DNA from 2 places in the Pseudomonas sp. GG8 genome. Region 2 is predicted to be linked to the other one. Evidence: riboswitches for the same ligand, from Rfam matches in the RefSeq annotation. Region 2 holds a riboswitch; the other holds the start of a gene.
The links. Region 2 has a riboswitch for cobalamin ahead of cobW (cobalamin biosynthesis protein CobW). Riboswitches for the same ligand answer to the same signal wherever they lie in the genome.
Positions count from the first base shown of each region.

Region 1 (8,614 bases), 1.6 Mb from region 2:
CCACCAGCACATCAAGGCTGTCGATGAAAAAATCCACTTCGTGCTCGAACACTTCGCGCACCCGAAAGCCGTTGGCACGCCAGGCTTCGGCATGTTCGGCATAACACGGCGATAACACACCGACCTTGCCCGCACGACGCAAACGCGGCAACGCCTGAATCGCGGCTTGCGAACCGGGCACCGGTAGCACACGAGGGGCGCCATAGTAGGCGCAGGCTGCCAGTTCCAGGCCATCGTCGGTTTCCGGCAGCCGCGCCCAGGCTCGCGCCGGGATTTCCGGAATCGGCCAGGGCCAGGGCGAGATGCCACTGGACAGGTCCAGCCACTCGGCTTCAGCGATGCCGTAGTGCAATGCCGCATCTCGCAAGCGACCGCCGTGCTCAAGCATACAGTTCAGCCCCCACGCACAGGACCAGCAACCACAACCAGACACCGCGCTGGACCAGTTGCCAGCCACGATCGATCGACTGAGCATCAGCCGGCGCGCCTTCGCCCAATTGCGGACGCTGGTGCAGTTCACCGTGATAAATCGCTGCCCCACCCAACTCCACGCCTAGCGCGCCCGCACCGGCGGCCATCACCGGACCGGCATTCGGACTGTCCCAGCCAGGTGCTTGAGAACGCCAGCAGCGCAGGGCCAATCGGGTGTTGCCCAGCAGCGCGTAGGTCAACGCCACCAGGCGTGCCGGAATGTAATTCAAGACATCATCGATCTTTGCCGCCGCCCAGCCAAACCGTTCGAAACGTTCATTACGATAGCCCCACATAGCATCCAGGGTATTGCTCAAGCGATACAACACCACCCCCGGCGCACCCGCGACAACAAACCAGAACAAGGCGGCGAACACTGCATCGCTGCCGTTTTCCAAGACTGATTCGGTGGCCGCGCGGGCGACTTCAGTCGAGTCCAGCTCCGTTGTCTGCCGACTCACCAGATAGCCCACGCGACGACGGGCTTCGTCCAGGTCACCGCTGCGCAAGGCCTGCGCCACCGGCTCGACGTGCTCGCCAAGGCTGCGCAAACCCAGCGCGCAATACAGCGCCAGAACCTCCACCCACCCGCCTATATAGGGCAACCAGCTGAAAAAAGTCACCAGCAGCGTCAACGGGATCACCGCGATGAACCAGGCGGTGACACCATGACTGCGCCAACCGCGCCCAGCCGAATTGAAACGCTGTTCGATCCGGTCGGCAAAGCGCCCGAACGCCACCAGCGGGTGCGCCCGTTTCGGCTCGCCCAGCAGCGCATCCAGCGCAACCCCGGCGACGCTCAACAACGCCATGCTCATCGACTCACTCCCCACTGGTTTTCGTAGAGCAATTCGCTCAGCGGACGAGCCTGCGCCCACCCTTCCAGCACCAGCATGGGCGCCGGGTAAAACTCGGCCACCGGTCCCAGACACAGAATCGCCAAGGGTTTTGCCCCCGCCGGCATGCCCAGCAGGTCGGCCAGCGCTTGCGGTTCGAACAGTGAAACCCAGCCCATGCCCAACCCTTCGGCACGCGCTGCCAGCCACAAATTCTGAATCGCGCAGGACAAGGACGCCATGTCCATTTCCGGCAAGGTGCGGCGCCCGAAGATATGCCGCTCGCGATCATCCATCAGCGCCGCGACCAGCACTTCCGCGCAATCGTTAATGCCTTCGACTTTGAGCTTCATGAAATCGTCGGAGCGCTCACCCAAGGCTTCTGCGGTAAGAATCCGCTCTGCCTCGACCTGTGCCTTGATGCTCTCCCGCAGCGACCGGTCACTGATGCGAATAAAGCGCCACGGTTGCATCAACCCGACGCTGGGCGCCTGATGCGCCGCTTCGAGCAATCGCGCCAGCAGCTCCGGCGCCACGCTACCACCGATGAAGTGGCGCATGTCGCGACGCTCGGCAATCGCTCGATACACCGCCGCACGTTCGTCGGGGCTGAACGCCTGATCATTCATGGTTTGAAAAGCGCCGCAACCGCTTGAGGATTAGAAGGGAAATAGAAGTGTACGTAAGACGCGGTCATGCGCCCGTCACGATAGACCGCCTCGGCGCCGCGTCCACCGTTAGGGCTCAGACCTCGAGCGATGGGCTGCAACTCAGTGCTGGTCAGCGAGTGGTGATAGGTGTGCCCACGCAGCAAGCCTTCCGGCAGTTCGACCGCTTGCAAAGCCAGCGCGGCCAAACGTTTCTGCATCACGGCTTCGCCCGTCAGCAGCCCCACCAGTTGCGCACGCTGACCGTCGACATCGGTCAAGGCATCCAGCAGGTAAAGCATGCCGCCGCACTCAGCCAGCAGGGGTTTACCTGCTGCATGATGGGCGCGAACGGCGGCCAGCATCGGTAGGTTTTGACCCAGCGCGACGTGGTGCAGTTCGGGGTAACCGCCCGGCAGATAAAGGCTGTCGGCATCGGGAATGAAGGTGTCGTGGATCGGCGAGAAAAACGACAACTCGGCGCCCATGGCCCGCAGCAGGTCAAGACTGGCGCCGTAGGTAAAGGCAAACGCTTCGTCCCGAGCCACGGCAATGCGCACCCCCTCAAGCAAGGGTTCAGCCTTGACGATGTCGGGCGCGGCGAATTCGACAGCCGGCGGCAAGGACACCTCGCACGTGCTGCCTAGGGCGGTGGCGGCGGCGTCGAGGCGTGCATCCAGATCATTCAGTTCGCTGGCCTGGACCAGGCCCAAATGACGGCTCGGCAACTCGATCCCGGTTTCTCGTGACAACGCGCCGTACCAGCGTAAGCCCTCGGTCAGGCTGCCTTTGAGCAGTTGCGCGTGGCGCACGGTGCCGACGCGATTGGCCAAGACCCCGGCAAACGGCAGGTCCGGCTGATAACGCGCCAGGCCCAGGGCCAACGCGCCAAAAGTCTGGGCCATCGCAGTGCCGTCGATCACGCCCAGAACCGGTACGCCGAAATGGCGCGCCAAGTCTGCGCTGGACGGCGTACCGTCGAACAAGCCCATGACCCCTTCAATCAGAATCAAGTCGGCTTCGCCCGCCGCCTCCCACAACAGTCGGCGGCTTTCATCGGCGCCGACCATCCACAAATCCAGCTGATAGACCGGCGCGCCACTGGCGCGCTCGAGAATCATCGGGTCGAGAAAGTCAGGGCCGCATTTGAACACCCGAACCTTGCGCCCTTGATTGCGGTGCAGTCGGGCCAACGCGGCCGTCACGGTGGTCTTGCCCTGGCCGGAAGCCGGCGCAGCGATCAACACCGCCGGGCAGTGACGCGGCGCTCTCATGAAGGACTGCTCATAGCTCGATGCCTTTCTGCGCACGGATACCGGCCTGAAAGGCATGCTTGACCACGGCGATCTCGGAAACCGTATCCGCCAGATCAATCAGCTCGGGTTTCGCGCCACGACCCGTCACCAGCACATGCTGCATCGGCGGACGACTTTGCAGGTCGCTGAGGACCTGCTCCAGATCCAGATAACCGTGTTTGAGGGCGATATTCAGTTCATCGAGCACGATCAGGCCGATGCCTGGGTCGCGCAGCATTTCCCGGGACACTTCCCAGGCAGCTTCGGCGGCGGCGATATCGCGCTGGCGGTCCTGGGTTTCCCAGGTGAAGCCCTCGCCCATGACGTGATAACGCACCTGCTCGGGGAAACGACGGAAGAACAGCTCTTCACCGGTGCTGTTGCGACCCTTGATGAACTGCACGACGCCACACTGCATACCGTGGCCCATGGCGCGGGCAAGCATGCCGAACGCTGAGCTGCTTTTGCCTTTGCCGTTCCCCGTCAGGACCAGCAACAGCCCGCATTCATTCGGCGAACTGGCAATGCGCTCGTCCATGACGGCTTTTTTACGCAGCATGCGCGCCAGATGGCGTTCGTCACGTTCGGGGGATTCGTTCATCTCAGCTCTCCGTTTGAGCAGGGCACGCGAAAGCAAACGGAAGGCACAGGAATTGACTGCCAGCACGGTCAAAAAAGACCCTGCGCAGAGCATCGCCCGCCGTGATGCTGTTGGATGGTTCAGGCCGGTCTCCGGACTCATGAGCGGGCTTTTCCCCCACTGCGCGCCTTCCCACATTTTTTACGATGCAGTGACTGAATGCGCAGCTTTGACTCATTTACCGTTGCGGGGGCAGCGCCGGAATCGGTCGCTGGACGCGTCCTCACCGGCTTCCCTGTTTCACTCAGCCCATCAGCGATGGCTGAGCACCTGAAACACGTCGCGAAGGGTAGAGGGTTGGGGATAGAGCGTCAATCGAAGCGCCCTTTCCTTTCGCGTAATAAAGCTGTTTGACCCGTGCGAGTCATATCGATTGATATTAAACGACAGCCATCCCGCGCCACCTACTAAGCTTGCTGACTATCAACTCACCTGCAAAAGGTTGAACCTCAACAGCCCACCCTCCTCTACTGCTTTACGCGCACTTTTCGCTTTTCATGGAGATCGTCATGTTCACACTCAGACCTCAGTTGGCAGTACTGCTTGTACTGATGACCGGCCTTACCGCTTGCGGCGAGACTGCCAGCCTGCAAGTAGCGGAAGGCACGGGCCCGCAGCCGAAGCTGCCTGAACCGAACAAAACACTGATCCCGACCGTGAACATCGCCCCTGCCGTGGGCTGGGCAAAGGGTGCAAAACCTGTCGCTGCACCAGGCACTCAGGTGTCGGCGTTTGCCGAAGACCTGGATCACCCGCGCTGGCTGTACGTGCTGCCTAACGGCGATGTACTGGTCGCCGAAACCAACTCGCCGGCCAAGCCCGATGACAGCAAAGGCATTCGGGGCTGGATCATGAAAAAGGTCATGGGGCGTGCGGGGGCGGGCGTAGCGTCCGCCAACCGGATCACACTGCTGCGCGACAAAGACCATGACGGTGTTGCTGAAACCCGTACCGTGTTCCTGCAAAACCTTAATTCACCCTTTGGAATGGCCCTGGTCGGCAACGACTTCTATGTCGCCGACACCGATCAACTGCTGCGTTTCCATTATGAAAACGGGCAAACCTCGATTACCGGCAAGCCAAGCAAGGTGACAGACCTGCCTGCAGGGACACTCAATCACCACTGGACCAAGAACGTCATTGCCAGCAAAGACGGTAAAAAACTGTACGTGACCGTGGGTTCCAACAGCAATGTCGGTGAGAACGGCCTGGACAAGGAAGAAGGTCGAGCCGCGATCTGGGAAGTCGATGCCGCGACGGGCGCGCATCGGATCTTTGCCTCTGGCCTGCGCAACCCCAATGGCATGGACTGGGAACCGCAGACAGGCACGCTGTGGACCGCCGTCAATGAGCGCGACGAAATCGGCAGCGATCTGGTACCCGATTACATTACGTCAGTGAAGGATGGCGCATTTTATGGTTGGCCTTTCAGCTACTACGGCCAGCATGTGGATGTGCGCGTCTCACCCCAAAACCCGGCTTTGGTGGCCAAGGCCATTGCACCGGATTACGCCGTCGGACCCCACACCGCGTCGTTGGGTCTGACCTTCAGTGACGGAAAATCGCTGCCGGCACCGTTCACCCAAGGTGTATTCATCGGCCAACACGGTTCGTGGAACCGCAACCCCCACAGCGGTTACAAGGTGATATTCGTACCGTTCACCAACGGCAAACCCAGCGGCGCCCCCGTCGACCTGTTGACCGGTTTCCTCAACGCAGACGAGAAGGCCCAGGGGCGTCCGGTGGGCGTGATCAATGATCAGCATGGCGGAGTGCTGGTGGCCGATGACGTGGGGAATAAAATCTGGCGGGTGACGGCGGCAAAGGCGCAGTAAGCCCCGCTTTCGACGGGGCAGGATTTACTGCACGATCACATCAAATCAGGGGTTATTACGCGCCAGATGCTCTGGCTGAATGACGCGCTTGGCGTTGAGGTAGGTTTTTTGCCAATAGCTGTTGTCGAGGCTGTCCAGGCGCACTGTGCCGCCCGTTGCCGGCGCATGCACAAAGCGCCCTTCCCCAACGTAGATCGCGGCGTGACTGACCTGCGAGCCGCCTGACGTGGCGAAGAACAACAGATCACCAGACTGTAAAGCGTTGCGCCCGACGTCCGGCGCGCGCATCACAATCATCTCTCGGGTCGAGCGTGGTAGCGCGATACCGGCCGCGTCACGGTAGACATAACCAATCAACCCACTGCAATCGAAGCCCGAATCAGGCGTATTGCCGCCCCAGCGATAAGGCGTGCCGACCAAACCCAGCGCGCGAATTAGCACGTCTTCAGCAGCAGGCGAGGAATAATCGGAAGTCATTGGCGCAACGGGTCGAACAACCCATTGTTTTGAAGGGGGTGGAGCGTGGCTTGCGCAAGCGCCAAGAAGCGCAGCAGCCAATGTAATCAACCCTAGGCGTACCGTAATCGACATAAACACAACAACCTGATCTGGATGCGGCTTACTCTGCCGGGAGCCCGAACTGCGTGTAACTTGAGTTACACGCTCCGGTAATGACTAGCGTTGGCTTTGGATTGTAGTCGGCGCCATCGCTAACGCACGTTTAGCTTCGATGAAGGTCTTCTTCCAATAGCTGTCATCCAGGCTATCGACCCGAACACCACCGCTGCGGCTGCTGCTGGAATGGATGAATTGATCATCGCCCAGATAGATGCCGGCATGGCTCACACGACCGCGACCCTTGGTGCTGAAGAACAGCAGATCACCCGGCTTCAGGTTGTTGCGAGCAACCAGTGGAGCCTTCAAGTTGATCATGTCGCGAGTGGAGCGTGGCAACGTCATGCCCGCTTCTTCACGGAAAAGGTAGTTGATGAATCCGCTGCAATCGAAACCTGCTTCGGACGTACCGCCTACGCGATAACGGGTACCGATCAGGGACATGCCGCGTTCCAGGATGCTGTCGGCAAGAATCGGCATGCGGTACGGCTTGCTGTCAGCAAACTCGGCCAGTTCTTTTTCGGTGATCAACTCTTCGGACAACACGGAGTCAGATCCGTCGGCCATCTGGGAGGAGCGTGCAGACTGCGCAGTAATCGAGGCATGAGCCTGATTCTGGACCTGCTGCTGGTTCGAGGCAGGCATGTTAGCCGCGCAACCAAAAAGGAGTGAAACCAGTGCGAGGGGCACGAGGGGTGCGAAGCGATTTAGCATGGGCACGACCGTGGCTAGTGATGTAAAGGAGATGAGACTATGCCTTCTATCACCCTGATTTGCAAATTCAATCGATCTAAATGTGACTTACCAGTTCCTCCATAACTTCTAAGGCTCTACAGCCCAGGAAAACATCCATGGCGGCGCTGTGGTCGGTCGGCGTCGGATTTATCTCGGCGGTAAAGCCCCCCGACACCCGCGTACGCAGGACCGGCTCGTGAATATACGGGAAGCTGGCAGTGGTGCCGATGCTCAATACAGCATCGAAACCCTTGGCCATTTCTTCGTACAACGTTTCCAGCGCCCGCTCGGGCAACATTTCCTCGAACAACACCACTGGCGGGCGCAATACCCCATGGCAGTGCTTGCACAAGGGCGGCAATGGCCGTTGCAGGTGCTCGCTCAGTTCCGGGTCGATGGCGCCACAGGATTGGCAAAACAACGGCGCCAACTGCCCGTGGATTTCAATCAAGCGCTCAGGTGGGCTGCCAGCGGCACGATGATAGCCATCGACGTTCTGCGTCAGGACCCAGCATTCAGGCTTGAGTCGCTGCAACTGAGCGATGGCGTAATGGGCGGCATTCGGTTGCGCACCGAGACAAGCCTTGCCCAGTTCGGCGATATATTTCCAGCACAGCGCAGGGTCGCGGCGCAACATCGGGCCAGACAGCGCCATTTCGATGGGCAGCCCGTCCGAGGTCTTTGCGTTATACAGCCCGCCAACGCCCCGGTAGGTCGGGAGGCCCGAGTCGGCCGACAAGCCAGCGCCGGTAATAATCAGGATGCGCCGGGCATGACGCAACGCCGCTGCTGTTTGCAGCAATAGCTTGCGATCTACCACGGCCGCGCTACCAACCCAACGTTTCCTTCAGGAAAGGAATGGTCAGCTTGCGTTGCGCTTGCAGTGACGCTTGATCGAGACGTTCGAGCAAGTCGAAGAGCGCACTCATGCTGCGGGTACCGCGAGTCAGGATGAAATGACCGACCTCATCAGTCAGGTGCAGGCCACGGCGCGAAGCGCGCAACTGCAAGGCGCGCAGTTTGTCTTCATCGGACAGACCACGCATCTGGAACACCAGGGCCATGGTCAGCCGTGATTTGAGGTCGAGAAGTTTGACCGGCAGCTCCCGTGGAGACTGGGACGCGGCGATCAACAGGCGACGGCCGCTGTCGCGCAGGCGATTGAACAGGTGGAACAGCGCCTCTTCCCACTCCGGCTTGCCAACCACCGCTTGCAGGTCATCCAGGCAAACCAGCTCGTACTGCTCCAGATTATCGAGCAGCTCAACGCCTTGATCCATCACATCCGCCAAGGGCAAGTAAACCGCCAGCTCGCCCAACTGCTCGAAGCGCAGGCAAGCGGCTTGCAGCAAGTGAGTACGCCCGACGCCATCCTTGCCCCAGAGATAAATCAGGCTTTCGGTCCAGCCAGCATCGGCTTCGCACAGACGCTCAACATAGCCGAGTGCTGCGGCATTGGCGCCGGGATAGTAATTGATGAAGGTGGCGTCATCACGCAGACGCACACCCAAGGGCAGCTGAATCGGTTTCATGCTGGCTG
Region 1 covers NZ_JBRIIP010000001.1:4,057,788-4,066,401, forward strand. The annotation lists gene cobD (threonine-phosphate decarboxylase CobD) at 1-388, opposite strand, end outside; gene cbiB (adenosylcobinamide-phosphate synthase CbiB) at 381-1,289, opposite strand; gene bluB (5,6-dimethylbenzimidazole synthase) at 1,286-1,936, opposite strand; gene ACVBEG_RS19550 (cobyrinate a,c-diamide synthase) at 1,933-3,228, opposite strand; gene cobO (cob(I)yrinic acid a,c-diamide adenosyltransferase) at 3,239-3,850, opposite strand; cobalamin riboswitch at 3,956-4,178, opposite strand; gene ACVBEG_RS19560 (PQQ-dependent sugar dehydrogenase) at 4,399-5,724, shown strand; gene ACVBEG_RS19565 (C40 family peptidase) at 5,770-6,315, opposite strand; gene ACVBEG_RS19570 (C40 family peptidase) at 6,400-7,053, opposite strand; gene ACVBEG_RS19575 (NAD-dependent deacylase) at 7,130-7,894, opposite strand; gene hda (DnaA regulatory inactivator Hda) at 7,902-8,606, opposite strand.
Region 1: linked by a shared signal. The riboswitch ahead of cobO (cob(I)yrinic acid a,c-diamide adenosyltransferase) and the one ahead of cobW (cobalamin biosynthesis protein CobW) in region 2 are both predicted to bind cobalamin.

Region 2 (8,614 bases):
CTGCTGCGCAACCGTGCACACAGTAACGTCGCCTTTATGCTGGGTGAGGAATCCCGCTATCAACCGGGGCTGGACACCTTGACTATCTATCCCGGCGTGCTGAGCAGCTACCCGAACTTTATGTTCAATATTCCTGCTGTGCAGGTGCCCGCGTTTGTCCGCGCCATGGAGCAGGCGCGGGACGCTGATGCGTTCGAAAAAATCGTTCAGCGATGGGGCATTCGCCGGAGCAATCCTCAGTTCTGGTTCTATTTTCATGACCTGACACGCTATATCCAGGAGACCGAGCCGGTTGAGGCGGGCATGCTGGACATGAACCGTTACGAGAATCTGTAGCCGTTCTTTAAACGGCTTCGCAGGTAAGCCTGCGAAGCCGTTGACACGCTCGTATTGAGCTGAACGCCTTGACAAACATGGCCCGCAGCCATCTACCAGTCATCAATCCCGCGCAACCTTTTGGCCCTTGTCGCGGTCCGACGTATCGAGACGACCTGAAGTAGCAGTCTATTCGGGGTCCTTGATGTTGATTTGAAAACAGGTGAGTTGCGGATGTTGATTTCGGTTCAAGCCTTGCGGGCACTCGCCGCGTGGGCAGTTGTGTGTCACCACTTTATGCAGATTTTCTTTGATTTTCATGCCAAAGGCCCCGTAGGGCAGTTCTTCGTCGACAGGGGGGCGGTAGGGGTCGATATTTTCTTCGTGATCAGTGGGCTGGTGATCTATCTGTCCACGCAAAACAAAGACATGCCAGCTGGACGCTTCATGGTCAATCGGATCATCCGTATCGTCCCGGCATATTGGGTCTACACGGCCGCCATGGGGCTGCTGTTGGTAGTCGCCAGTCCGCTATTGCCGCATCAAGTGATCAGTTGGCAGAACTTTATTCTTTCCCTGTTATTCATCCCTTCTGAAAACCCCGGCGGTTATGGCATGTACCCTACGTTGAACGTGGGTTGGACGCTGAATTATGAAATGTTCTTCTATCTATTATTCTCACTGGTGTTCCTGGTCCATCAACGTCATCGGCCACTGGTTGTCGCGGCCGCATTGTTCGCGGTGAGTGAGGTGTTGACCCGTTACGGCTGGATCAGCCATTTCTACCGCAACGACATTGTGTACGAGTTTCTGCTCGGCATCGGCATCGGTATTATCTACAGCCGGGGCTGGATCACTCCACGGCTATGGCTGCCGCTGCTGGCGATTGCCGGGGCCTTCGTCACTATTTACCACCTGCCACCCTCACAACGGTTTATGAACTGGGGGCTGCCCAGCGCGTTGATTGTCGTCGCCTGTATCTCACTGGAACCGTACTTCCAGGGCAATCGATTATTCAAGGTACTGGGCGACTGTTCCTACTCGGTGTACTTACTCCACGTATTGGTTCTCTATGGCGGATGGCTGGCGTCTGAACGCTATGGGCTCAATCCGTATGCGGTGTTTGCCGTGTGTGTACCGTTGATTGCCGTCGGAGCCTGGGGCAGTTACGAATTTATCGAAAAAGGACTTTATCTGCGCCTCAAAGGCTGGCTGGACAAGCGAAGAGCGGTGGGCGAGGCGGTCGCTCTTTCCCGACATAATTACTAGGACTTTGTGCGGCGCGAATGATTGGCGTAAACTGCGCCCACGTCTGCGAGGAATTTTCATGACCGCTATTACTATTACCGATGCCGCCCACGACTATCTGGCCGATTTGCTTGAAAAGCAGAACACTCAGGGCATCGGCATCCGCGTGTTTATTACCCAGCCTGGCACCCAATACGCTGAGACCTGCATTGCTTATTGCAAGCCGGGCGAAGAGAAACCGGAAGACAAGGCCATTGGCCTGAAAAGCTTCACTGCCTGGATCGACTCCTTCAGCGAAGCGTTTCTGGATGATGCGGTTGTCGATTACGCCACCGACCGAATGGGCGGCCAACTGACCATCAAGGCGCCAAACGCCAAAGTACCGATGGTCAATGCCGACAGCCCGATCAACGAACGCATCAATTATTACCTGCAAACCGAGATCAATCCGGGGCTGGCCAGCCATGGCGGCCAGGTTTCGCTGATTGATGTGATTGAAGAGAACAACGAAAATATCGCGGTGCTGAAGTTCGGTGGCGGTTGCCAGGGCTGCGGTCAGGCTGACGTGACCTTGAGAGAAGGGATCGAGCGCACTCTGCTTGAGCGTATTCCTGAGCTTAACGGTGTGCGGGACGTCACTGACCATACGCAAAAAGAAAACGCCTACTACTAAGTCGGGCGCCTCTACGCGATAAAACAGCTGCAAAAAATGCCTCGACTGGTTCGAGGCATTTTTTTTGGTTCTGCCAGTGCCTGGTTTAGCCAGCCTTGGCGCAACCAGCAGGGTTGAACACGCGCTGGCTTGAAGCCGGATTTTTCAGCAGTGCAGCCCCGGTGCGTGCCGGACGTGGCAGAAGTTGCCCGGAGCAATTGGGACAGCGACCGCCCAGACGGTCGTGCGCGCAATCGCTGCAGAAGGTGCATTCAAACGAGCAAATCAACGCGTCCAGACTGTCGCCAGGCAGGTTGCGGTCGCAGCATTCACAGCTCGGGCGAAGTTCAAGCATAGAGGTGACCTCGTTCGCAGGTGTTCGGGGGAAGGAAAGCTTCGGCAACAATGCCAAACACTGCGGGCTCTTGGCAATCAGGGCCGGTATAGATGCGCATGTCCGGCCCGATAGAGCGACGATTCGGCGAACTGGTCATTGGCCAATACCCTGCCTACCAGAATCAATGCCGTGCGGCGAAACCCTTTGGCGCGAACTTTCTCCTGGATGTCGGCGAGCGTTCCGAGTACCCAATCCTGATCCGGCCAACTGGCGCGATGGACCACGGCAATCGGGCAATCAGCGCCGTATTGCGGGGTCAGTTCGGCGACAATTTTTGCCAGGTTCTTGACCCCTAGATGAATCGCCATGGTCGCCCGATGCTGCGCCAGGCTTGCCAGCTCCTCGCCCGCAGGCATGGAGGTTTTATCGGCATAGCGGGTCAGGATCACACTCTGAGAGATATCCGGCAGCGTCAGTTCGGTGCCCAACAGTGCGGCGCAGGCAGCGGTGGCGGTAACGCCGGGGATGATTTCGAAGGGGATATCCAGTTCGCGCAGGTAACGAATCTGCTCGCCAATCGCGCCATACAGACTGGGATCGCCGGAGTGCACCCGAGCGACATCGAAGCCTTGTTCATGAGCGGATTTCATCGCGGCGATGATCTGCTCCAGGTGTAACTCGGCGCTATTGATCACCTGTACCGCCTGATGCCCTTCAAGGACAGCGGTCGGTACCAGTGAGCCGGCGTAGATAATCACCGGGCAACTGCGGATCAGGCGCTGGCCTTTGACCGTGATCAGTTCCGGGTCGCCGGGGCCTGCGCCGATAAAAAAAACGGTCATGGGTGCTCCAGAATCCAGCCTTAGGCTTTTGAGTGGGAGTGAAAACGGACAGATTATCGACGATTGAGTACGTCACCGGCCAAGGCAAATGTCGCTTGCTGGTTTTTCTGCCGGGTGATCAGTAATTCGCCATGACGTCCACCAAGGCGCTGTAACAGCGCCAATGCACTGCTTTCGGCCACGCCGTAGCAACCGGTGTGGGCGAACGCGATGGCAGAACGATGACTGAGTCGCGCGTCGAAACAGCTCAACTCTGCTGCACTGAAAAACACCAGTGGCAGACCCAGACGCTCTGCCAACGCCAGCAAACCCGGCTCAGAACGTTTCAGGTCAATGGAGGCGAGGGCAGTGATGGCTTCAATTTTCAGCCCATGACCCTGCAAAGCCTGTTCAATCAGTTCCAGCAGTCGGCTTGCAGGGCAACCGCGCTGGCAGCCGAGGCCGACCGCCAGGGTCGGCACCGAGTGCTGCCGGGTCATGCGCCGTGATTGACGTGTTGGGCGTTCACTTCATGATTATTGCGGCGGAACAGCCAAGCACTGATCAGACCCAAGGCGATCCAGAACAGCGCATTGGTCAGCAGCGAGGCGATCTTGAACTGAGCTTCCAGAGCTTCAGGGGCCAGGCTCTCATGCACGTCTGGTTGCGGTGCACCCATCACGTGTGGCACCAGCAGGATCGCTACACCCAGCACCTTCAGCAACCAATGTTTGCTGAACACGATCAGTGCCAAGGCGACGGCAGTAGATGCCGCTGTGCTCACCCACCAGATTTGTCGCTGAACCAGATCAGCCGCCGCAGTCCCCGGCAGCTCAGGTGGCAGGCCCAGGGTCGGCGCGAGAACGAACACGGCAAACCCGGCCAGCCCCCACAGTATCCCCTGAGACGTACGGCCCGGCGCACGTAGGGTGTAAAGCCCCGCCAGCATCAATGCAAAACCGACTGCGACCACCAGGTTGCCTCCGGTGGTGGACAAGACACGTTGCCAGCCGTCTTGAGGTTCCCATGCCTCGGCGTCGTGAACATGGCCTGCGCCAACGCCTTCAGCGTGTTCATGGGCCTGCTCTGTCGGTGCTTTCTCATAGGACTCCGCTTGCAGAATCAGCGGCGCAACCCAGACGCTTTGCAGCAGCGTCAACAACAGTGCGGCGAACAGACCCGTGAACCCGGCCGTTTGAGCGATACGCTTGAACATGGCGGCAGGTCTCAATGGCAAGGGAAGGCAGAGCTGTGGCGGGTGTCGTGCGCCGCGTTGTGGACGGCATTGATATGCGAGAAGCCGGCGAAGTAGACCAGAAAGGCACCCAGCAGGAGGGCGCTGACGGCAGCCGTCAGGCGTCGGGTCTGAGTGGAGGTGGTTGTAGCTGAGTGGCTGATAGTGCTGATCGACATGGCGCTTCCCTCAAGTGTCGGCAAGTAGGCAAGCGCATGAAAACCCCACTGACAGGCGTCAGTAGAGGTTCAACAGCGCCCGCCCACCGCGGGTTTGTCAGATGATTTGTCGGGCCGGTCTCCGGGCTTGCGAGGGGTCCGTGCAGCCTGACCATCAAGAATCACCTTCCCATGCCGGACTGCTGGCACAGTGGATCTGATTCTTCACTCGCTTACCGTTGCGGGGGCAGCGCCGGACTTGCTTATGCCTGTTGGCATGAAGCGCACCGGTTTCCCGTTTCACCCTGTGAAGGGCACCCGAAACAAGGCCGTAGGAAAACATGAGCACGCACAGGAGTCAATCCAGAGCATCTGCGGCTTAGTCGGTGATTGACCTGTCCGCAGCCACTGCGTAGCCTTGCTCGTTCGAGGTGCTCCGGTATGCGCGGAGCTAAAAGGGAACGCGGTTCAAGCCGCGGCTGCCCCCGCAACTGTAAACGGTCATGTTCATTGCACTGCCACTGCACGCGTGTGGGAAGGCGCAATGAACGCGTGTCGGACGCTTTTTATAGGCCGTCAACACGCCACCGTCAGCCAGGAGACCTGCCTCGGAACAAGATTCTCACTACAACCGGGCGGGGTGATCCGGTGGCGAATTGATCTGCGTGCATGTGCTACGTGGTTATCGTCCTGTTTGCCCGCCGCTTTGCCAAAGGGCATCCGATGAAATCACTGGCCAAACTTCCCGTTACTATCGTTACCGGTTTCCTCGGGTCGGGCAAAACCACGTTGCTGCGGCACATCCTCGACAACGCGGAAGGTCGGCGCATCGCGGTGATCGTCAACGAATTCGGCGAACTGGGCATCGATGGCGACATTCTCAAGCAATGCACCATTGGCTGCACCGAAGAAGAAGCCAGCGGTCGTGTGTATGAGTTGGCCAACGGTTGCCTGTGCTGCACGGTTCAGGAAGAGTTCTTCCCGGTCATGCGCGAATTGGTTGCCCGTCGCGGCGACCTGGATCACATCCTGATTGAAACCTCTGGCCTGGCATTGCCAAAACCTTTGGTTCAAGCGTTTCAGTGGCCAGAAATTCGTAACGCCTGCACGGTCGATGCGGTGATTACCGTGGTCGACAGCCCTGCGGTGTTGGCAGGCACTTTCGCTGCATTCCCGGATCAAGTCGACGCACAGCGCAAACTCGACCCGAACCTTGACCATGAGTCGCCACTGCACGAGTTGTTCGCCGATCAACTGGCGAGCGCGGACCTGGTCATCCTCAACAAAGCCGACATGCTTGATGCGGCAGGCTTGGCGACCGTCCGCGCTGAAGTCTCCGAAGAACTGCCACCCGCGGTCAAAGTGATCGAAGCCAGCAGCGGTCGTTTGCCCATCAGCGTGTTGCTGGGGCTGGGCGCCGAGTCGGAGGTGCATATCGATAGCCGCCGCACCCACCATGATCATCACGAAGGCGATGACCATGACGACCATGATCATGATGCGTTCGATTCGATCTCGATCAAATTGCCGCAGGCCGACGAAAGCCTGTTGCTGGACGCCTTGACGCAACTGGTGGTGCAGCACGGTATTTTGCGGGTCAAGGGTTTCGCGGCGATTCCGGGCAAACCGATGCGCTTGCTGATTCAAGGCGTCGGGACGCGCTTCGACAAGCATTTCGACCGTGCCTGGCGTACCGAGGAAGAACGTGCGACCCATCTGGTGTTGATTGGTCAGGAACTCGACGCCGGCGTTCTCGAAGCCCAACTGCACGCAGCGGTTGCCGGCTGACTTATGCATTTACTGAGAACCCAACCTGGCGGCTTTGTACCTGACGACAGCATCGCTGATCTGGGGCAAACCCCGGCCGAGCTGGTGATTCTCTGCAGCGGCGATTCACATTTGGCGTTGCTCGCCGAGGCGGCGCAACAGTTGCCTGAGGATTACCCCAGTCTGCGTCTGGCCAACCCGATGCAAGTGCAAAATCACGCGTCAGTGGACATGTACGTCGATCAAGTTCTACGGCATGCCAAGGTCATCCTGATTTCCCTGCATGGCGGCATTGGGTATTGGCGTTATGGCGTCGAGCGTCTGGTGGAGCTTGCGGGACAGGGGGTGCAGCTTATTCTGGTGCCGGGCGATGATCGTCCGGACCCGGAGCTGAGCGGCTTGAGCACTGTTGCCGCGGAAGAAGGCGAGCGGCTCTGGCATTTCCTTCGCCAGGGCGGTATGCACAACGCGCTTGAGCTGTATCGTTGTTTGGCAAACTGTTGGCTGGGCCGCGATTATCCTTGGGCAGAACCTCAAGCTTTGCCACGTACCGCGATCTACCATCCGCACAAGGCCAATGCCAAGCTGAGTGACTGGCAGGCCGATTGGCATACTGCTCAGCCCGTCGTGGCGTTGTTGTTCTATCGGTCCCATCTGCAAGCGGCCAACACCGGCTTTGTCGACGTGTTCTGCGCCCGTTTGCAGGCACAGGGTTTGAATCCTTTACCCATCGCGGTCGCCAGCCTGAAAGAACCGGGCTGCCTGACGGTGGTGGAAGACCTGCTTGATGAGGTCGGTGCCGCGCTCATCCTGAATACCACCGGCTTCGCTCAATCCAGCCCTGAAGCCCCCCATGTGCGACCGTTTCGGCGCAATGTTCCGGTGATCCAGGCCATCTGCGCCCAGGACAATGAACCCGCGTGGTCCGCCAGCGAGCAAGGACTGGGTCCACGGGACCTGGCGATGCATATCGCGTTGCCCGAGCTGGATGGGCGGATCATCAGCCGGCCGATCAGTTTCAAGGATCTGGCCTGGCACAGCGAGCGCAGCCAATCCGATGTGGTGTGTTATCGCGCCCAGCCCGAGCGCATGGATTTTGTTGCCGAACTGGCGCGACGCTGGATTGATTTGGCGCGTCTGCCCAATCAACACAAGCGCGTCGCGTTGATTCTGGCCAATTACCCCACCCGCGACGGTCGGATCGGTAATGGCGTTGGTTTGGACACGCCAGCAGCCGCGCTGAATATTTTGCGCGCGTTGCAAACCGAGGGTTATCCGCTGGCGCCGTTGCCTGAAAGTGGCACGGCCTTGATCCATGCGTTGCTCGGTGGAGTGACCAATGATCTGGACAGCATTGATCTGCGCCCGTGTCAGCAAAGCATGGGGCTGGACGAGTATCAGGCCGCGTTCAATGACTTGCCTGTTGCCAATCGCGAGGCAGTGACCGCCCGCTGGGGCGCGCCGCAGGGCGACCCGATGTTTCGCGCAGGCCGAATGATGGTCGCGGGGCTGCGTTTTGGCCTGACGTTTGTGGGTATTCAGCCCGCGCGGGGTTACCAAGTAGACGCCAGCGCGGTCTATCACGACCCCGACCTGGTGCCGCCCCATGGTTATTTGGCGTTCTACTTCTGGTTGCGCAAAGTCTACGGCGCGCATGCCGTGGTGCACGTGGGCAAACACGGCAATCTCGAATGGCTGCCGGGCAAAGGTGTCGGCCTGTCGCAAAATTGCTGGCCGGACGCCGTGTTGGGTGCGATGCCGAACATCTATCCGTTCATCGTCAACGACCCTGGTGAGGGCGCTCAGGCCAAGCGCCGGACCCAGGCAGTGATCATTGATCACTTGATGCCGCCACTGACCCGGGCCGAAACCTACGGTCCGCTGCGTGATCTGGAAGTGCTCGCCGATGAATATTACGAAGCTCAACTGCTCGATCCACGCCGTGCAGGCGAACTGCAACGAGACATCCTCAAGCTGGTGCGTGAAACCCGGATCGATCGTGAACTGCAACTGGACGAGGCGCTCAACGCCGATGCGGATGCTGCCCTCTGGTTGCCACGTCTGGACACTTACCTGTGTGAT
Region 2 covers NZ_JBRIIP010000001.1:2,408,853-2,417,466, reverse strand. The annotation lists gene ACVBEG_RS11590 (fatty acid cis/trans isomerase) at 1-336, shown strand, start outside; gene ACVBEG_RS11585 (acyltransferase family protein) at 550-1,584, shown strand; gene nfuA (Fe-S biogenesis protein NfuA) at 1,643-2,236, shown strand; gene ACVBEG_RS11575 (DUF1272 domain-containing protein) at 2,322-2,570, opposite strand; gene cobM (precorrin-4 C(11)-methyltransferase) at 2,648-3,394, opposite strand; gene ACVBEG_RS11565 (cobalamin biosynthesis protein) at 3,448-3,873, opposite strand; gene ACVBEG_RS11560 (CbtA family protein) at 3,870-4,589, opposite strand; gene ACVBEG_RS11555 (CbtB domain-containing protein) at 4,601-4,786, opposite strand; cobalamin riboswitch at 4,882-5,102, opposite strand; cobalamin riboswitch at 5,178-5,390, shown strand; gene cobW (cobalamin biosynthesis protein CobW) at 5,489-6,553, shown strand; gene cobN (cobaltochelatase subunit CobN) at 6,557-8,614, shown strand, end outside.